One region of the Rahnella selenatireducens genome, then DNA from elsewhere that is predicted to be linked to it. Evidence: predicted binding sites of a transcription regulator. Region 1 holds the regulator's gene; each other region holds the start of a gene.
What was found. Region 1 encodes PhoB, which activates phosphate uptake and scavenging genes when phosphate is short. Its sites were predicted from a motif close to CTGTCATAAAACTGNCNNAT; they were not measured.
Positions count from the first base shown of each region.

Region 2: a site for PhoB is predicted at 2,968-2,987, ahead of serA (phosphoglycerate dehydrogenase). Genes of this name have one in related genera too.
Region 3: a site for PhoB is predicted at 3,738-3,757, ahead of nudF (ADP-ribose diphosphatase). Genes of this name have one in related genera too.
Region 4: a site for PhoB is predicted at 1,706-1,725, ahead of uvrB (excinuclease ABC subunit UvrB). Genes of this name have one in related genera too.

Region 1 covers NZ_JBKEZJ010000001.1:658,815-664,139, reverse strand. Annotated here, with positions in the region: gene sbcC (exonuclease subunit SbcC) at 1-166, opposite strand, end outside; gene sbcD (exonuclease subunit SbcD) at 163-1,401, opposite strand; gene phoB (phosphate response regulator transcription factor PhoB) at 1,629-2,318, shown strand; gene phoR (phosphate regulon sensor histidine kinase PhoR) at 2,342-3,661, shown strand; gene ACLBVC_RS03175 (cobalamin-independent methionine synthase II family protein) at 3,918-5,021, shown strand.
Region 2 covers NZ_JBKEZJ010000012.1:112,055-117,379, reverse strand. Annotated here, with positions in the region: gene ACLBVC_RS18780 (5-formyltetrahydrofolate cyclo-ligase) at 1-510, shown strand, start outside; gene asr (acid resistance repetitive basic protein Asr) at 692-1,111, shown strand; gene serA (phosphoglycerate dehydrogenase) at 1,464-2,702, opposite strand; gene rpiA (ribose-5-phosphate isomerase RpiA) at 3,043-3,705, opposite strand; gene ACLBVC_RS18760 (LysR family transcriptional regulator ArgP) at 3,921-4,823, shown strand; gene ACLBVC_RS18755 (oxidative stress defense protein) at 4,955-5,325, opposite strand, start outside.
Region 3 covers NZ_JBKEZJ010000022.1:16,285-21,609, reverse strand. Annotated here, with positions in the region: gene parE (DNA topoisomerase IV subunit B) at 1-1,085, opposite strand, end outside; gene yqiA (esterase YqiA) at 1,201-1,782, opposite strand; gene cpdA (3',5'-cyclic-AMP phosphodiesterase) at 1,779-2,609, opposite strand; gene ACLBVC_RS22810 (DUF1249 family protein) at 2,637-3,062, opposite strand; gene nudF (ADP-ribose diphosphatase) at 3,059-3,694, opposite strand; gene tolC (outer membrane channel protein TolC) at 3,926-5,325, shown strand, end outside.
Region 4 covers NZ_JBKEZJ010000001.1:329,404-334,728, reverse strand. Annotated here, with positions in the region: gene bioD (dethiobiotin synthase) at 1-140, shown strand, start outside; gene ACLBVC_RS01610 (ABC transporter ATP-binding protein) at 150-860, opposite strand; gene uvrB (excinuclease ABC subunit UvrB) at 2,005-4,011, shown strand; gene ACLBVC_RS01600 (VF530 family protein) at 4,064-4,432, shown strand; gene ACLBVC_RS01595 (isochorismatase family protein) at 4,520-5,044, shown strand; gene ACLBVC_RS01590 (gluconeogenesis factor YvcK family protein) at 5,134-5,325, opposite strand, start outside.

The DNA.
Region 1 (5,325 bases):
GATACAGCGCCAGACAGATGGCGTCGAGCAGGGTGGTTTTCCCCGCGCCGGTCGGGCCGGTGATGGCAAATAATCCATTGCTGGCAAAAGGCTCAGCGGTGAAGTCGATTTTCCATTCGCCTTCCAGCGAGTTCAGGTTTTTTAAACGCAGACTGAGAATTTTCATTGGGCGGCATCCTCTGCGGACTCGCCGCTGGTGACCTGACTGACAACCTGAGCGAACAGCGTGCGCATCCGCGCCTGACGCGGTTCGTCGGGATCGGTTTCCTGCGCCAGCCGCCGTTCAAACACTTCGCTGACACTCAGTTCGCTGAGCGTTTCTTTTTCCTGTTGTTCGATGCTGCTGATGCGCTGTTCTTTACTGCGGCGCAGCAGAACGACTTCCACCGGCAAATCTGCGGTCAGCGTCTGAATACGCCGCTGGATATCACTGAGATAGTCCTGCGTGGCGACTTCAATATCCAGCCAGACCGGTTTACCGGCATCGCCGTCAGCAAATTGCGTCAGTTGTTTTTCTATGTCTGCGAGCGAACCTTTGATGATCTGCATCGGCTGGAAAACGGGGATTTCCAGCGTGTAGATGGCGTTGAGCGTAGCGCCGTCGAAATCAAGCAGGTAAACGCTTTTGGTTTTGCTGAGCTCATCAAAACTCAGCGCAATGGGTGAGCCGCTGTAACGGATATGTTCGGTTTTTGCGACGCACTGGGCGCGGTGAATATGCCCGAGTGCTACGTAATCCACCGGCGGAAAGGCCTGCGCCGGGAAGGCGTCGAGCGTGCCTATATAGATGTCGCGCACGGCGTCAGACGTGCTGACGCCGACGGTGGTCAGATGGCCGGTGGCGATAATGGGCAGCGGCACGCCAAGTTCCTGACGTTTAGCCAGCGCGGCCTGATACAGCGCGTCATAATGCGCCGCAATGGCTTCCTGCAAGGCGAGCTGTTTGTCGTTGCCGGACTGCCCGGCCTGGCTGGCAAGCAAATCGCGCGGACGCAAAAACGGAATGGCACACAACACCGCGCCGGGCTGGCCTTCGCGTGTGTTAAGCACCAGAACCTGTTCATCCAGTTTTTCGCCCACGGTGGCGATCACCCGCGTATTCAGGCACGAAAGCAGTTCGCGGGATTCATTGAGCGTGGCGACGGAATCGTGATTTCCGGCCAGCACCACCAGCTGACAGCCGGTTTGTTGTAATTCCACCACGAAGCGGTTATATAACTCGCGGGCGTAACTGGGCGGCGAGCCGGTATCAAAGATGTCCCCGGCGACAATGACGGCGTCCACCTGATGCTGTTGCACCTGACCGGTCAGCCAGCGCAAAAATGCCTGATGTTCAGCGGCGCGGCTTTTGGTAAAAAAGTACTGGCCGAGGTGCCAGTCAGAGGTATGGATCAGGCGCATGAGACTCCCGTGTGAACCCTGTATGACGACAATGGGGCAAAGTATAAACGTCAGCGGGGGAACCTGTCCCCGATAAATCAGACCAATTTCAGCAGGATGGCAGGAATTTACCTGTCATATTTGCCTTAAATGAACCATCATTTTCATTCATAAATCTGTCACAAAACTGACGCATAATGGCGCCCGCAATCAAATAAAAGATCGCTAACCTATTGGCAGGACCTACGATGGCTAGACGTATATTGGTGGTTGAAGACGAAGCTCCAATCCGTGAAATGGTGTGTTTTGTACTGGAACAGAATGGATATCAGGCAGTAGAAGCTGAAGATTTTGATTCAGCGATTGGCCAGTTAGTTGAACCTTACCCTGAACTGATCCTGCTCGACTGGATGTTACCCGGCGGTTCCGGTATTCAGTTTATTAAGCACCTTAAACGTGAAGCGCTGACACGCGAAATTCCGGTGATGATGCTGACCGCCCGCGGTGAAGAAGAAGATCGGGTGCGCGGCCTGGAAGTCGGTGCCGATGATTACATCACCAAACCGTTTTCACCCAAAGAACTGGTTGCCCGTATTAAAGCGGTGATGCGCCGGATTTCGCCAATGGCGGTCGAGGAAGTGATCGACATGCAGGGGCTGAGTCTGGATCCATCGTCTCACCGGGTGATGGCCAACGAGCAGGCGCTCGATATGGGGCCAACCGAATTTAAGTTATTACACTTCTTTATGACCCACTCTGAACGCGTTTACAGCAGGGAACAGTTGCTCAATAACGTGTGGGGCACTAACGTTTATGTGGAAGATCGCACGGTTGACGTGCATATTCGTCGTTTGCGTAAAGCGCTTGAAACCAGCGGACATGACAGAATGATCCAGACTGTTCGTGGTACCGGATATCGTTTCTCAACGCGTTATTGAGTCCCCCACAGCGGAGAATCTGTGTGTTAGAACGTTTGTCATGGAAACGTCTGGCCGGTGAGTTTTTTCTCTTTTGCCTGCCAGCGCTGATCCTCGGAATTTTCGTCGGCCATTTCGGCTGGCTCCTCTTTGCGTCGCTCGTCGCGGCGCTGGGCTGGAATTATTACAACCAGCTTAAACTCTCTCACTGGCTGTGGCTTGACCGCAGCATCACCCCGCCGAACGGGCGCTGGAGCTGGGAACCGCTGTTTTACGGGCTGAACCAGATGCAGGTGCGCAACCGGCGACGTCGTCGTGAATTAGGTCAATTGATCAAACGTTTCCGCAGCGGAGCTGAATCGCTGCCGGATGCAGTGGTTCTGACGACGGAAGAAGGCAATATCTTCTGGTGTAACGGACTGGCGCAGGATCTTCTCGGTTTCCGCTGGCCGGAAGATAACGGGCAGCATATTTTTAACCTGCTGCGTTATCCGGAATTCCGCACCTGGATCCAGACCCGTGACTTCAGCCGTGCCCTGAACCTTCAACTTAATAATGAACATTACGTCGAGTTTCGCGTGATGCCGTATTCCGAGGGGCAGCTTTTGATGGTGGCGCGTGACGTAACGCAGATGCGTCAGCTCGAAGGCGCGCGACGTAACTTCTTTGCCAACGTCAGCCATGAACTTCGTACGCCGCTGACGGTGTTGCAGGGATATCTGGAAATGATGGAAGACGCCAAGCTGGAAGAGCCGTTCCGCACCAAAGCGCTGGATACGATGCAGGAACAGACGCGGCGAATGGACGGGCTGGTGAAACAACTGCTGACTCTTTCGAAAATCGAAGCATCCGCCAATATCGATATGCACGAGAAAGTCGATATTCCGTTGATGCTGAGCATGCTTGAGCGGGAAGTGCAGACGTTGAGCGGTGGGAAACATGAGGTGGTGTTTCGCGTAAACGAAAAGCTTAAAGTCTTTGGCAACGAAGATCAGTTGCGCAGTGCGGTGTCGAATCTGGTGTATAACGCCGTGAATCACACCCCGCCGGGTACACGGATTGAAGTCAGTTGGCAGCAAATCCCGCACGGCGCGCAGTTCCAGATAAGCGACAACGGGCCGGGTATTGCGCCGCAGCACCTACCGCGTCTGACCGAACGTTTTTACCGTGTGGATAAGGCGCGATCACGCCAGACCGGCGGCAGCGGGCTGGGGCTTGCTATCGTGAAACATGCGCTCAGCCACCATAATTCGAAACTCGAAGTTCTCAGCGAAGTCGGCGTCGGCACCCGGTTTATGTTTACTCTGGCACCGAAACTGATTGTTCCTCAGGGGGCAGACTCCCCGGTCTCCGTAAAACCTTAATTTCTGTAATTTCCCTAAAGCCTGTTATCAGCCGATAGCAGGCTTTTTCATTTCTGTTTATGGAGTGAAGTCGCCTCGTGATCATGAATTTATTTCACGTCCCATGAAAATTCCTCTGTTGTAGGTGAACAGGCTGCATGACAGTATGGCCTTAAAGCCGTTTAGACATCCAGATGTCTATAAATAACGCAACGTAATTATTTACTTTGTAAATCATTCGCATTCCGCCAGGGGCGTGATGCCATAAGGAGTTCTCATGCAACGTACCACCCCTCCGTTCCGCGCTGATGTCGTTGGCAGTTTCCTGCGTCCGGCCGCAATCAAAGAAGCCCGTAAACAGTTTCAGGACGGTGAGATTGATGCGGTGCAGCTGCGTGCAGTGGAAGACACGGAAATCCGCCGTGTGGTGGATTTGCAGCGTCAAGCCGGTCTGCAAGTGGTGACGGATGGCGAATTCCGCCGTGCGTGGTGGCACTTTGACTTCTTCGAAGGTCTGGAAGGGGTGGAAGGTTACGATGCGGTTCACGGGATCCAGTTCAACGGCGTACAGACAAAAGCGCGCAGCATCAAAGTGGTGAGCAAACTCGGTTTTGGTTCGCACCCGATGCTGGAAGATTTCCGTTTTCTGAAAAGCATCAGCGGAACGGCGGTGCCGAAAATGACCATTCCGAGCCCGAGCGTGATGCATTTCCGCGGTGGCCGTAACGCCATCAGCAAAGACGTTTACCCTGATCTGAAAGACTATTTTGACGATCTGGCACAGGTTTACCGGGACGCGATTAAAGCGTTTTACGATGCCGGCTGTCGTTATCTGCAACTCGACGATACCGTCTGGGCGTATCTGTGTTCTGAAGATCAGAAGAAACAAATCCGCGAGCGTGGCGACTCTCCGGAAGCGTTAGCACGTACTTACGCTGACGTGCTCAACAAAGCCATCGCCGGTAAACCGGACGATCTGGTGATTGGTCTGCATGTTTGCCGCGGTAACTTCCGTTCAACCTGGATTTCTGAAGGTGGCTATGAGCCGGTGGCAGAGATTCTGTTTGGCGGGGTGAATATCGACGCCTTCTTCCTGGAATATGACAATGAACGTTCAGGCGGTTTCGAGCCACTGCGTTTCATTAAAAAGGGTCATCAGCAGGCGGTTCTGGGGTTGATTACCACCAAATCCGGCGAGCTGGAACTGGCAAAAACCGTTGAAGCGCGGATCGCTGAAGCGGCTGAATATCTGGACATTAACCAGATTTGCCTGAGCCCGCAGTGTGGCTTCGCGTCAACGGAAGAAGGTAATAGCCTGACCGAAGCGCAGCAGTGGGAAAAACTGAAACTGGTGGTGGATATCGCTGCACGCGTCTGGTAAATCCGCAAGCGGCTAAATTTTGAACCTGTAAAAATGCTGGATATTGTGCGTGAAATGACCTTCAGGTGGTGATTTCACGCATTTTTAATCTCAATGGAGCATATCTTGTGCTTTGTTCGTTCAAAAATCATACATATCATATTGCGTGTTTCGAAGGGTATTTAGTGATTATTACTGCTTTGTTGTATTAATCTGGTTGAACACTCTGCTTTTTGGATCACAGCTTGCCTTTCTACGCTATAAACGTTTACCTTAAGCCCCGCTGTCGCTCGATACTCCCTGCATAACAACGTAATCATCTGCA
Region 2 (5,325 bases), on a different contig from region 1:
CAAACACTGTTTGCCCTTCAGGCGGCCGATCAAGTTGCCGCACACCCTAAAATTAAGTCTGCCAGCACGATTTCAGTTTTTCTGTCCTTCGACGGAGAGCTAGATACCACGCCGCTGATTCAGCGCCTGTGGCAGGAAGGAAAAGAGCTTTGTCTGCCTGTGCTGCATCCGTTTTCCCCTCACCATCTGTTATTCCTGCGCTATACGCCTGAAACGCCGTTGGTACTCAATCGTCTTAAAATCCTCGAACCACAACTCGATGTCACACAGGTTTTGCCATTATCTCAGCTGGATATCATCCTGACGCCGTTGGTCGCGTTTGACCGCCACGGACAACGTTTGGGTATGGGTGGCGGGTTTTACGACCGTACGCTGGAGCACTGGCAGGATGACGGGCCGTATCCGATTGGCTTAGCGCATGATTGCCAGCAGGTGGATACCTTGCCGGTTGAACACTGGGATGTGCCTTTACCGCAAGTGATAACGCCGGGCAAAGTGTGGACGTGGTGAAGGCCGGCTGGCTGTTAATACTTCTCTCAGATAATACTCCCCCTCAGAAAATTCCCCTTATACATACCGTTACACGCCGAAACCAATCCCTCACGGACAATAAAATCCGTCATGTCTATTATCTTCTCAACGGCCCCGCAGTGGGGCAGACACATAAACCGATATCTCTGAGGAATTAAACATGAAAAAAGTATTAGCTCTGGTTGTAGCCGCTGCAATGGGTCTGTCTTCTGTCGCTTTCGCTGCCGAAACAACCGCAACACCGGCACCTGCTGCAACTACTACCGCTGCGCCTGCTGCCAAGCACGTAACCAAACACAAGACACATAAGAAAGTTGCCCAGAAAGCGCAGGCTGCTAAAAAACACAAAAAAGCCGCTAAGAAAGCTGCTCCGGTAGCCCAGAAAGCGCAAGCTGCTAAAAAACACGTGAAACACGCTAAGAAAGCTGCTCCGGTAGCCCAGAAAGCGCAGGCTGCTAAGAAACACGTGAAACACGCTAAGAAAGCTGCTCCGGTAGCTCAGAAAGCGCAGGCTGCTAAAAAACACGTGAAACATGCTAAGAAAGCTGCTCCAGCTGTAAAAGCAACACCAGCAGCATAAGAAGTCACCAAGAAGTCTTTGTGAGGTGTTAACTCGCAATTACCAGGACTGCTAAATTTACACCCGGTTCGCCGGGTGTTTTTTTCTCCAGTTTTTATCCTGAGGTACTCCGGATGATGCTGCGCCGCTTCCAGTTCGAAATCACCCTGTCTTCACTGATCGTTTGTGGTCTGGTCAGCCTGTTCTTTTACTTCTGACATTTTCGTGAAGTGCCCTGAGATGGCGCCCGTCATCGGCTCAACGCCTTGAGCAATCTGGCAAACGACTCATCCGGTAAGATCTTCCCGTCTGCGGGAAATGGCACAAAAAAACCGCCTTTCGGCGGTTTATGTTCTGTTGCTGCGCAGGTCTGTCAGTAAAGCAAGCGAGCACGGATCGTGCCCGGAATTGCTTTCATCAGTTGCAGCGCGGTGTTCAGCGTTGTGACATCCGTTTCAGCATCGATAACCACATAACCGACTTCCGGGCTGGTTTGAAGATACTGCGCCGCAATGTTGATGCCCTGCTCCGCGAAAATCTGGTTGATGCTGGTCAGCACGCCCGGACGGTTTTCGTGGATATGCAGCAAACGGCTGGCTTTCTCGGTATGCGCTGGCAGAGAGGCTTCCGGGAAGTTAACCGCAGACAAGGTTGAACCGTTGTCAGAGTATTTCGCCAGTTTACCTGCCACTTCCAGGCCAATGCCTTCCTGCGCTTCCATGGTAGAACCGCCGATGTGTGGCGTCAGCAGAACGTTGTCGAATTCACACAGCGGAGAGTTGAACGGATCGCTGTTGGTCGCCGGTTCTTCCGGGAAGACGTCGATAGCCGCACCGGACAGATGTTTACTGCGCAGCGCATTGCACAGGGCAGGAATGTCGATCACCGTGCCGCGTGAGGCGTTGATCAGCAATGCGCCCGGCTTGATTTGTGCCAGCTGCACTTCGGAAATCATGTTTTTGGTGCCTGGTGTTTCAGGAACGTGCAGGGTCACGACGTCGCTGGTGCTGAGCAATTCTTCCAGAGTCGCAATCGGCTGCGCATTACCCAACGGCAATTTGCTTTCGATGTCGTAATAGAAGACGCGCATCCCCAGGCTTTCCGCCAGAATACCCAGCTGTGTACCGATGTGGCCGTAGCCGACAATACCCAGACGTTTACCGCGCGCTTCAAAAGAGCCGACGGCCAGTTTGTTCCAGATCCCGCGGTGCGCTTTGGCGTTGGCCTCAGGAATGCCGCGCATCATCAGCAACATTTCGCCCAGCACCATTTCGGCGACAGAACGGGTATTGGAGAACGGTGCATTAAAGACCGGAATACCGCGACGGGTTGCCGCTTTCAGGTCAACCTGATTGGTACCGATACAGAAACACCCTACAGCCACCAGTTTTTCTGCTGCCTGGAACACTTCTTCGGTCAGCTGAGTACGCGATCGGAGTCCAACAAAGTGCGCATCACGGATCGATTCTTTCAGCGATTCCGTATCTAAAGCACCTTTGTGAAATTCAATATTGGTGTAACCCGCGGCACGGAGTGTATCAACCGCACTTTGGTGGACGCCTTCCACTAACAAAAATTTAATCTTGTCTTTCTCAAGTGATACTTTTGCCATTTCCCGACCCTATATTTTTTCTGGCTGAATTCGAACTGCTAGGTGACTGCTCACAGTCAACATAACAAAAAATACGCCATCATCAATACAAACGATTGCCTGCCTGACAGCAGAAGGCTCATCGCGCCTGTTGGTTTTCAGCATTTCCTGCTGGTTAAATTTTACAGAGCAAGACGTTCAGGAGGCGTTAGTGAGAAATGTGACATAAGTCACCAAATTAAGGCTTTTGAAGAAAAGATGATTCAGTCAGAAAATTATCATCTTCATAACATTGTGTTATGACAGGGAGATGACTGGCTGCTTTCAGCAAAAGCAGCCAGATCTTCTGCTTATTGATAGGTTACTTCAGTGTGACAGTTTTTACGCCTTCAGAAGTCCCGACCAGCGCAACGTCAGCACCACGGTTAGCGAACAGCCCTACTGTCACCACGCCCGCAATTCCGTTGATCTTATTTTCCATCGCGACTGCATCCAGAATGCTCAGATTATGGACGTCGAGAATGATATTGCCGTTGTCAGTCAGAACGTTCTGGCGGTATTCCGGCAGACCACCGAGTTTCACCAGTTCACGCGCAACGTAAGAACGCGCCATCGGGATGACTTCTACCGGCAGCGGGAATTTACCCAGCACATCGACTTGCTTGGAAGCATCCACAATACAGACGAATTTTTTGGCGATCGCGGCAATGATTTTTTCACGGGTCAGCGCAGCGCCGCCGCCTTTGATCATCTGCATGAAACCGTTGATTTCATCCGCGCCGTCAACGTAAACGTCCAGAGAGTCCACTTCGTTGCTGTCGAAAACGTGAATGCCTAAGCTTTTCAATTTTGCCGTTGAAGCGTCAGAACTGGAAACGGCGCCTTCAATCTGACCTTTGATCGAACCCAGTGCATCGATGAAATGGGCGGCGGTGGATCCGGTTCCGACACCGACGATGGTGCCCGGGGTCACGTAATCCAGTGCGGCCCAGCCGACTGCTTTTTTCAATTCTTCCTGCGTCATAATGGCTTCTCTGTCTGATAACGTAAGTGGCGTGAATACGGAAAAGTGTCGGTGATTATAAAGCATGTGCCGGCAGATTGGGCAGACAAGAGCGTGACCAGATCACACTTATTAAGTGCAATTGGGTTGTAAACGCCCCGATTTTCCTCACCACAAAACCTGACAATCTGTGGCATAGTGTTCGGATAAAATTAAATCCAAGGGACAGAACTCCGATGAAACGCCCGGACTATAGAACGCTACAGGCACTGGACGCGGTGATCCGTGAGCGCGGTTTTGAGCGCGCCGCACAAAAGCTTTGCATCACCCAATCGGCGGTCTCTCAGCGCATTAAACAACTGGAAAATTTGTTCGGCCAGCCTCTGCTGGTGCGCACCGTGCCGCCTCGTCCGACAGAACAGGGGCAGAAATTACTGGCCTTGTTGCATCAGGTGGAATTGCTTGAAGAAGAGTGGCTCGGCAGTGACAGTAACAGCGACAGTAATGATACGCCGCTGCTGCTTTCGCTGGCGGTCAACGCCGACAGCCTGGCAACCTGGTTGTTACCGGCGCTGAAATCTGTGCTGGTCGATTCACCTATCCGCCTGAATTTACAGGTTGAAGATGAAACCCGGACGCAGGAACGTCTGCGCCGCGGTGAAGTGGTCGGCGCGGTGAGTATTCAGCCGCAGCCGCTTCCGAGCTGTCTGGTCGATCAACTTGGCGCACTGGATTACCTGTTTGTCGCTTCCAAACCATTTGCCGATCGGTATTTCCCGAACGGCGTCACCCGTTCCGCGCTGCTGAAAGCGCCGGCGGTTGCGTTTGACCATCTCGACGATATGCATCAGGCGTTCCTGCAACAAAACTTCGATTTGTCACCGGGCAGCGTGCCATGTCATATCGTTAACTCGTCGGAAGCCTTCGTGCAGCTGGCCCGTCAGGGCACGACCTGTTGTATGATCCCGCATCTGCAAATCGAGAAAGAACTGGAAAGCGGCGAGCTTATCGACCTGACGCCGGGCCTGTTCCAGCGCCGTATGCTCTACTGGCACCGCTTCGCACCGGAAAGCCGCATGATGCGTAAAGTCACCGACGCCCTGCTGGCACACGGCCATCAGGTGTTGCGTCAGGACTGATTCCCCCGCTATACAAAACAAAAAACCCGCCGAGGCGGGTTTTTACATGGACGTCTGTCTCTGAATATCTGAAATAATTCGAGTTGCTGGAAGGTGACTGAACGCATCTGCCGCTCGAAGTATGAAAGATATTAACGCTGGAGTTCGAACACCACATCCACCTGATCATCAAAGTGAATGCTTTGCTGTTCATAGGTTTCAGCGGCATCATTTTGCGTTGGTGCGGCGGCAGCTTTAAACATCCGCGCAACCGGCATTGGCTGGTAGTTAGCGACGTGATAACGAATGCTGTAAACCGGCCCCAGCTTGGTGTGGAAACCTTCTGCCAAAGATTTTGCCTGCTGTGTGGCGTTATCAATGGCTTTCTGACGCGCTTCGTCACGGAAACGATCAGGATTTGCCACACCCAGTTCGATAGAACGGATTTCATTCAGGCCGGATTTTAACGCGCCATCCAGCAAATCGTTCAGTTTATCCAGCTGACGCAATGTCACCTGAACCT
Region 3 (5,325 bases), on a different contig from region 1:
TTCTGATTCAGCCACAGGCTAAACGCATCTTTCACCACGCCGGAAACAAAAGCGGCGCACTGACGTGAAGACAGGCGTTCTTTGGTCTGGCCGGCGAATTGCGGATCCTGCATTTTCACCGAAAGCACATACGCGCAGCGCTCCCAGATATCTTCCGCTGACAATTTTACGCCGCGCGGCAGGATGTTACGGAATTCACAGAATTCGCGCATGGCATCCAGCAGACCCTGACGCAGACCATTGACGTGCGTACCGCCCTGCATGGTCGGGATCAGGTTGACGTAGCTTTCCGTCAGGAGTTCACCGCCTTCCGGCAGCCACAGCAACGCCCAGTCAACCGCTTCGGTGTCACCGGCAAACGTACCGACGAATGCTTTTTCAGGCAGCGTAATCAGGCCGTTCACCGCTTCCATCAGGTAGTCGGTCAGACCGTCTTCATAACACCAGCGTTGCTCGGTGTTATTCACTTTGTCTTTGAAAATGATTTCAGCGCCAGGGCACAGTACGGCTTTTGCTTTGAGCAAATGGCTGAGGCGGCTGACCGAAAAACGCGGGCTGTCGAAGAAACTGCCGTCAGGCCAGAAATGTACGCTGGTACCGGTAGTGCGTTTACCGCAGGTGCCGGTGACGTGCAAATCTTCAACTTTGTCGCCGTTTTCAAACGCCATTTCATACACTTCTCCGCCGCGTTTTACCGCCACTTCGACACGTTTGGATAAGGCATTCACCACCGAAATCCCCACGCCGTGCAGGCCGCCGGAGAATTGATAGTTTTTATTGGAGAATTTACCGCCAGCGTGCAAACGGCAGAAGATCAGTTCAACAGCTGGCACGCCTTCTTCCGGGTGGATATCCACCGGCATGCCGCGGCCATCGTCAATGACTTCGAGAGACTGATCTTCATGGAGGATCACTTCGATACGCTTTGCGTGACCGGCTAATGCCTCATCGACGCTGTTATCTATGACTTCCTGGCCGAGGTGATTTGGCCGGGTGGTATCGGTATACATGCCCGGACGGCGGCGCACCGGTTCGAGTCCGCTGAGGACCTCTATGGAATCCGCGTTATAAGTTGATTGGCTCATCGTTGATTATTCGTGGCTCATAGGTTTGTGGGCTAACGATACAGTATTTGGGCGGGCGGAAGCACTGGCAGCAAGCAGACGCGAAACATGCGGGGAAAACGTCACCCTGACGATGTTAGTCTGCCGCGAGCTCAAGAAAATCTACAATCGGCGAAAAATAGCGTTCAAAGCCGACAAATGCATGATTTCCTTCAGGTTCGACCGTTTGGCGACAGGCAGTGTAATACGCCACAGCCTGACGGTAATCGAGGATTTCATCGCCCGTTTGTTGCAGTAACCAGAGTAAATCCGGCGACTCCAGCGGTTCAATCTGCATGACTTTCAGATCGTAAACGTGGCGTGACTCTAACACATATTGCTGGCCGGTGTAGGGGTTCTCGTTTTGCCCGAGGAAGTCGATCAGCAGTTCATACGGTTTCACGGCGGGGTTAACCACCACCGCGGGTACGGCAAAACATTGCGACAACCAGGTGGCGTAATACCCGCCCAGCGAGGAACCGACAATGCCCAGCTTTTTACCCGCATGACGGATCACTAAGTTTTCAAGCTGCTCAGCCGCATCGACCGGATACGGCGGTAATTGCGGAACCACCATGTCGATTTCAGGATGGTTCTGCGCCAGCCAGTTTTTAAGCGACGTGGCTTTAGCCGAGTTCGGTGAACTGTTGAAACCGTGCAGGTAAAGTAAGGTATTCATTCGTACCCGTCCGACTCAGTGTCAGGATGAAACTCGCTGGTTTCCAGACGGAAAACCTGGGTTTCGACACGGCCATCTGGATACAAATCGAGATAACGCCAGCCCGGTGCGACGGTATCAATCGTAAAATTGGTGCAATGCGGTTTGAACTGGACGCAGGTAGACGGCGTGGCGTACAGGCGACGTCCGTACCAGTCGAGATCCAGCTCCTGGTGAATGTGGCCGCACAAAAGCGTGTTCACTTTCGGGTAATTCACCAGAACATTCGCCAGCATGTGCGCGTTACGCAGGCTGTGCTGATCAAGCCAGGTACAACCCGACGGCAGCGGATGGTGATGAAGCATCAGCAGGGTAAAGCGATCGGGATAGGTGTTCAGGCAACGCTCCATCCATTCCAGCTGATACTCGCTCAGCTCTCCGTGCGGCACGCCGAAAACCTGCGTATCGAGCAGAATTATCTGCCAGTCTTCACCGAGAAGGACATGTTTAGAGGGGCTGATCCCGGCATCCTGCAAAGCATTCACCATTGCAGGCTGGAAATCGTGGTTGCCGGGCAACCAGACACAGGGTGCCGCCAGTTCGCTGATGCCACGGGCAAACTGATGGTAGGCTTCCACCGACTGATCCTGAGCCAGGTCACCTGTTGCCGCGATGATATCGACTTCGCGCTGCTGTGCTTTTATAGCGTCCAACACCGCGCGATAGCTGTTAAACGTATTCACGCCCAGCAGTGTCTCATCTTCACCGGCAAAAAGATGGGTATCTGTAATCTGTAGAATTCTGACTTTGGCCCCATTCACCAAAGGCAGTTTAAACAGGCTTTCCAAATCGTTTCCTTTGTTGTTGAAGTCTGTCTAACACACCGGAATTGCCATCGCTCCGTGCGCAAGGCAATAACGCAGCCAGTCCGCCAGGAACTGGTTAATTTGATGCTTTTCATCACGCTGATGCAACTTTTTATTAGGGTAATCATAGCGTGCTTTGAAGCGAAAGATCTGCTGACTCGCACACACTTCGGCCACCATGGCGTCGTGATACAGGCGAACCGTCAGCGAAGGCAGGCTCCAGTAACTGACGGCCGGTGCGGTCTGTTTGATTTCCACCAGCGACGTATAGCGCGTTGATTCGAGGATCGTCAGGCAATAAGTGGCGCTACTCACCTGATATGTCACTGTTTCACCGGGCTCATCGGTACGCGGCATCAAACGGCGCAATTGTGCGAAATTGGTTTCGCACAATCTCATCATTTCAGGGAAATCAGGGGTATAGCGCTTAATCATTCGTTGGCCCACTCTTTTATCAGGGATTCATGGTGTAGCTGCAGCCATTGCAGGGCAATCACTGATGCCGCATTATCTATCGCTCCCTCTTCCACCCAGCGGTAAGCCTGTTCGCGGCTCACAACATGCACCCGGATGTCTTCATTTTCTGCTTTCAGACCGTGAATTCCTTCTGCCGTTGTCGCATCGACTTCGCCGACCATGATAGAAAGACGCTCGCTGGTTCCGCCCGGGCTGGCCAGGTAATTCAGAGCCGGTTTACAGCGTTTTACCACAATGTTCGCTTCTTCGAGTGCTTCACGGCGGGCGACATCTTCGACTGTCTCGCCCTCTTCAATGATACCGGCGACCATCTCCAGAAGCCATGGGGTATCACTGGAATCAATACATGGGATGCGGATCTGTTCAATCAGCACGACTTCATCGCGCTGCGGATCATAAGGCAGCAACACCGCCGCATGGCCCCTTTCGAAAACTTCACGCACAACTTCGCCGCTCATTTCCCCATTAAACAGCCGATGACGAAACCGATATGCAATAATAGAAAAAAAACCTTTATATCGCGTCTCACGTGCAATAATTTCTACATCATCTTTACCGAAACTAATCGGTGAACTTTTGAATGCACACATGGATTGTTTTCCTCTTCCCTCATAAAGGCAATTTATCGTCCTTTGAGGTCAGTTTGATGAAAATGCGTTAATAATAATCAAGGTTGTTTGTGATAGATTTAGGCACATCCTGCGGGGAAGGCACGTTAAGCCAACCTCCCCGCTAGCCTGACTCTGCTAGAATCCGCGTCTATTGGTTTATTTGACTGCGCCACCATACATAACAACATTGCTGCACAACAAGGAATGCAAATGAAGAAACTGCTCCCCCTTCTCATCGGACTCAGCCTGGGCGGCTTCAGTACGATAAGCCAGGCCGAAAACCTGATGCAGGTCTATCAGCAAGCCAGGACGAGTAACCCGGACCTGCGCAAATCCGCTGCTGACCGGGATGCCGCATTCGAAAAAATCAACGAAAGCCGCAGTCCTTTATTACCGCAACTCGGTTTGGGTGCGGATTATGGTTATACCAATGGCTACCGCGATGCGAATGGCGTTAATAGCGATGTAGGCAGTGCCAGCCTGCAATTAACGCAGACCCTTTTTGATATGTCAAAATGGCGCGCCCTGACTTTGCAGGAAAAAACTGCCGGTATTCAGGATGTGTCTTACCAGACGGACCAGCAATCTTTAATCCTGAATTCTGCGACGGCTTATTTCAACGTATTGAGTGCTATTGATTCACTCTCCTATACCGAAGCGCAGAAACAGGCAATTTACCGTCAGTTAGATCAAACCACGCAGCGTTTTAATGTCGGCCTGGTTGCCATCACCGACGTACAAAACGCCCGTTCACAATACGACACCGTATTAGCGAATGAAGTGACCGCACGTAATAATCTGGATAACGCGCTCGAAGCACTGCGTCAGGTTACCGGCGTTTACTATCCGCAACTGTCGTCCCTGAATGTCGATAACTTCAACACCACGCGTCCGCAACCGGTCGCCACGCTGTTGAAAGAAGCCGAAAGCCGTAACCTGAGCTTGCTCTCTGCGCGTCTGTCACAAGATTTGGCACGTGAGCAAATCCGTTATGCGGAAACCGGCCACATGCCAACGGTGGATCTGACCGCGTCTACCGGTATCAGCAACACCAAATACCACGGCGATAAAACCGGCGGTTCGTCCAGCTATCAGGACGCCGATGCGGGCCAGAACAAAGTCGGCCTGAGCTTCTCCCTGCCACTGTACAGCGGCGGTTCTGTAACCTCTCAGGTGAAACAGGCTCAGTACAACTTTGTGGGCGCCAGCGAGCAGCTTGAAAGCGCGCACCGCAGCGTTGTTCAGACCGTACGTTCTTCCTTCAACAACATTTCTGCCTCTATCAGCAGCATCAACGCCTATAAACAAGCCGTTGTTTCTGCTCAGAGTTCTTTGGATGCGATGGAAGCCGGTTATCAGGTTGGTACCCGTACAATCGTTGATGTTCTCGATGCGACCACCACGCTGTATAACGCCAAACAACAGCTTTCCAGCGCACGTTACACGTACCTGATCAACCAGCTGAACATCAAGTCAGCACTGGGTACGCTGAACGAAAGCGATCTGCTGGCACTGAACGGTGCTTTGGGTAAACCTGTGCCAACGGCACCGGATCAGGTTGCACCTGAAACCCCGCAGCAGGACGCCACGGCGGACGGTTATGGCAACAG
Region 4 (5,325 bases), 330 kb from region 1:
ATCATCAGGCATACATGGCGACGCTCACGCGTATGCTGCCTGCGCCGCTGCTGGGCGAGATCCCGTTCCTGAGTGCCGGTCTGGACGTAAATCTGGGGCAATATCTGGCTCTCGAACATCTGCTTCCTGGTGGTGAATGAAGCCCGACGTCAGACCGTCAGATAATTTTTGATTAACGTCTCGTCAAGCTGTGCCAGCGTGCCTTGTGCCACGTTGCGCCCGCCGTCCACCAGACAAAAACGGTCAGCGACGCTGCGGATGAACGGCAATTTATGCCCGACCAGAAGCAGCGTCAGACCGAGATCACGGTTCAGGCGGTGAATGATGTTACCCATATTCGCCGCCATCGATGCGCTGGTGTGTTCAGTTGGTTCGTCGAGGATCAGCAGTTCGGGCTCCTGAACCAGCGCGCGGCTGATCGCCAGTTGCTGCTGCTGGCTCTCATCGAGCTCTCCCGCTTTACGCGTTCCCATTTCCTTAAGCGTCGGAAACAGGTCGTAGACCTCTTCAGGCACGCGACGCGTCTTATTCCGGCTGGCCATCATGGCAATTTGCAGGTTTTCATCGACACTCATCTGTGAAAAAATCTGCCGACCCTGTGGCACATAACCGATGCCGATTTGGGCACGGCTTTCCACAGGAAGATTTAACAAACTCTGAGGTTCTTCGTCGCGCGACTGCCAGTATATCGCCCCGCTTTTCACCGGAAGATGGCCCATAATGCAGTTCACCAGCGTGGTTTTCCCCACGCCGTTTCGCCCGATCAGGCACGTACATTGACCGCGGTACAGTTCGAGATTGATATCCCACAGAATATGTTTTTGCCCATAATACTGATTAACTGATTTTACACTTAACATCAGACCTCCCTCCCTCACGGAGCATTCCGCTGAACTTCGCTTTGACCGCCACTGTCATATTTCTGACATTTATGTTCCGCTGTTAATGCCGTAACACAGAATTAAATCCCGTTTTTTACCGACCTGTCTCACAGCATCAATTACAGATAAACAGCCATTAACCAGTGATAAATGGGGTTAACCGCTTTTTCCTTGCTCTAAAAAAGGCTTTGCTTAGCAAAAAACAGGGTATTCATCAGATTTCACTTTCAGGTTTAAAAAGCGGTTCCGGCTACAGGAATCGCTCCCTACAGAGACACTGCAACTCTCAGGCCAAGTTTGTAAAAGTGACAGAGAAAAGAGAAGTTACACGGGTGTTAACAGCGGGGCGCAGGGCGATTTAGGATTATTCATTAGTGTTGCTCAGGTTTTAACAGAACCGCCCTGACGGGGGAAAAGGGCATCTGCACTTTGCCAGTGCTGCTAACTCTGGTTTTGGTGCAAGTCATACCACAACAGGAAGCTAAAAAATCCTGATGAGATGCACTTTTGGATTATGCAAGAAACATCCACCTAAAAATCTAGGCAAAATAGGCATAAATAAAGTCTGAAAAAAGGGAAAAAATAACTAAAAAAGATGCTGATCCCTCCTCCTGCGTCCGAAGTGCACTTTTTGCCAACTCCCGCAGCACGGGGCGTGCTGAGAGTTATCCACTATTCCTGTGGATAACCATGTGCATGAGAGTAAGAAAAGATGCTACAGACGAGTCAGGGCGCGGGTTGTGCTTACTTTGCCCGTATTCACAGCTTTTTAATGATGTTGTTTATAATCAGTGAGTTAGTTAAAAGCAATACGCCCGTAATTCGTTCGTCATAGTTGTGTCAGAATTCGTCAACCTGTGGTCAGAAAGTTAACGAATGAAAAAGTTTGGGGATAATTGTCACCTGATGGTGAGAATTATTTTCCGTAATAACCTAAAAAAGTGCAGATGTAGCAACTGGTTAAATCACTGGTGATTTTTATCGATTGGAGGCTGGTTTTATATACAGTATTATAGGGTGGTAAAATCAAGGCTGGCAAAATTCGCGGAGTCTTTCATACTGTTTTTCCGTGAGCGCCTTACGTACGGCCTTATGCGTTTTCATTTCAGCCAGGTAGCCCGTCATGAGTAAAGAGTTCAAACTGCATTCCGAATTTAAGCCATCAGGCGATCAGCCTGAGGCAATACGCCGTCTGGAAGAAGGGCTGGAGAACGGTCTGGCGCACCAGACGTTACTTGGCGTTACCGGTTCCGGTAAGACCTTCACCGTCGCGAACGTGATTGCTGACCTGAACCGCCCGACGATGGTTCTCGCGCCCAACAAAACCCTCGCAGCGCAGCTGTATGGCGAAATGAAAGAGTTCTTCCCGGAGAACGCCGTCGAATATTTTGTTTCTTACTACGATTATTATCAGCCCGAAGCGTACGTCCCGAGTTCAGACACGTTTATCGAAAAAGATTCCTCGGTGAACGAACACATTGAGCAGATGCGCCTTTCCGCGACCAAAGCGTTGCTTGAGCGTCGCGACGTCATCGTGGTGGCATCCGTTTCGGCGATCTACGGTCTGGGCGACCCGGATCTGTATCTGAAAATGATGCTTCATCTGACCAAAGGGATGATTATCGATCAGCGCGCCATCGTGCGCCGTCTGGCCGAGCTGCAATATGCCCGCAACGATCAGGTTTTCCAGCGCAGTACTTTCCGCGTGCGCGGCGAAGTGATCGACGTCTTCCCGGCGGAATCGGACGATCTGGCGCTGCGCATCGAGCTTTTCGATCAGGAAGTCGAGCGGCTTTCCCTTTTCGATCCGCTGACCGGTCAGGTGCAGCACGAAGTTCCGCGTTTCACAATTTACCCGAAAACGCACTACGTGACCCCGCGTGAACGTATTTTGCAGGCGATGGAAGAGATCAAAGTCGATCTGGCCGATCGCCGCAAGGTGCTGCTGGATAATAATAAACTGCTCGAAGAACAGCGTCTTAGTCAGCGTACGCAGTTTGACCTCGAAATGATGAATGAGCTGGGCTATTGCTCGGGCATCGAAAACTATTCGCGGTATCTCTCCGGACGCGGTCCGGGCGAGCCGCCGCCGACGCTGTTTGACTATCTGCCTGCCGACGGTTTGCTGATTGTCGACGAATCCCACGTCACCATTCCGCAAATCGGCGGGATGTACAAAGGCGACCGCTCGCGTAAAGAAACGCTGGTGGAATACGGTTTCCGCCTGCCATCGGCGCTGGATAACCGCCCGATGCGCTTTGAAGAATTTGAAGCGCTGGCGCCGCAGACGATTTATGTTTCCGCCACGCCCGGCGCTTACGAGCTGGATAAATCCGGCGGCGACGTGGTGGATCAGGTGGTGCGTCCGACCGGCTTGCTGGATCCGATTATTGAAGTGCGCCCGGTTACCACACAGGTCGACGATCTGCTGTCGGAAATCCGCAAACGCGTGGCCATCAATGAGCGTGTGCTGGTCACTACGCTGACCAAACGCATGGCCGAGGATTTGACCGAGTATCTGGAAGAACACGGCGAGAAGGTGCGTTATCTGCACTCTGATATCGATACCGTGGAGCGCGTGGAGATCATTCGCGATTTGCGTCTGGGTGAATTCGATGTGCTGGTGGGCATCAACTTGCTGAGGGAAGGGCTGGATATGCCGGAAGTTTCGCTGGTGGCGATCCTTGATGCCGACAAAGAGGGCTTCCTGCGTTCAGAACGTTCGCTCATTCAGACCATTGGCCGTGCGGCGCGTAATCTCAACGGTAAAGCCATTCTTTACGGCGACAGAATCACGAATTCGATGGCTAAAGCTATCGGGGAAACGGAGCGTCGCCGTGCGAAACAGGAAGCTTACAATCTGGAAAATGGCATTACGCCGATGGGCCTGAACAAGAAGATTTCCGACATCTTGCAACTGGGCCAGCCGAAGACCAAAAAGAACAAAGACAAGCGCGATGCCGAAGCGGCGCAGACCTACAAATCGCTTACGCCTAAAGCGCTGGAACAGCGCATTAAGGAGCTGGAAAGCAAGATGTATGCGCATGCCCAGAACCTGGAATTCGAAGAAGCGGCCAATACCCGCGACGAACTCCACGCCCTGCGCGAGCAGTTTATTGCTCTTTCGTAAGGGAAAAATGCTAAAGTGCGCGGCCTGAAAATTGATAAGGAAAAGCGAGCCAATGACTGATACACCACAAAATCCCGCTGCGGCGAAAGATCCGCTGCACGGCGTCACGCTGGAAAAACTGCTGACAACGCTGGTGGATAATTTTGGCTGGCCCGCACTGGCTTCGCAGGTCAATATCAACTGCTTCAAAAGCGACCCGAGTATCAAGTCCAGCCTGAAATTTCTCCGCCGTACGCCGTGGGCGCGCAAAGAGGTGGAAACCCTGTATATGGATTTCATCGAAGGCCATTTGCGACCTGATATGACGCGCAGCAAACGCCGCACGCCGTTATCCGCTGAAAAGCCGCAAAAACCTAAAGTCAGTACCGCGAAACCTGCCGCTGACAGCCCGTGGAATAATCATCCGCTGACCAAAAAATAACAGCCGTTTCCACCGGTTTTTTGAACTGTGAAAAAGCCCTTTAATCTGTAAAGTGAAGCGGGGCTTTTTTATTGTGCGGAGAGAAATGTGACCGGGAAAAATGTACTTATTGTGGTGGATATGCAAAACGGAGTGTTCGCATCGCCACGTTATGACCGCAGCGGGCGCACCGCGTTAATTAACCAGCTGATTGACCGGGCTGGGCGCATCATTTTCATCCAGCACGCCGAAGGTGAAATGACCGAAGGCAGCGAATTCTGGCAGGTTTTGCCGGAACTTCATCAGCCGGCGGGTTCTGTTTCCGTCACCAAAACCGCCTGCGATTCTTTCTACCGCACCCGTCTTGATGAAGTGCTGAAAGATCTCAATGCGACCGGCTTTACGGTGTGCGGATGCGCCACGGATTACTGCGTGGATACCACCATTAAAGTCGCTGCCAGCAAAGGCTACGCGGTAACCGTTGCCTCCGATGCGCACACCACTGGCGACAGAACCCACGCCACGGCTCAGCAGTTAATAGGCCAGCACAACGAAGTCTGGCGCGAGTTATCCGTGCCGGGAAATCCGGTGACGGTGAAAACCACTGCTGAAATCCTGGCAGGCTGGGCATAACTCCAGACAAATTTGTGAAACGGTTTTAATGAAAAAGGCCGCATTGCGCGGCCTTCGTCTTTATATTTTCAGAATCATTTTCTCAGCACTCAGTGCATCTTTTGCAGCACTTCTTCTACCGCCGTCCGCAACATATCGCGGTCATGGCGATAAGGAATATCGCTGGCTTCGAGCGGGCTTTGAATAATCAGATGCGCTTTGGCGCTTTCACCCAGCGTCACTTTCGGCCCAACAATCGCCGCGTCAGCGCGACGGCCAATGCGTTTTTCGATCATGTCCAG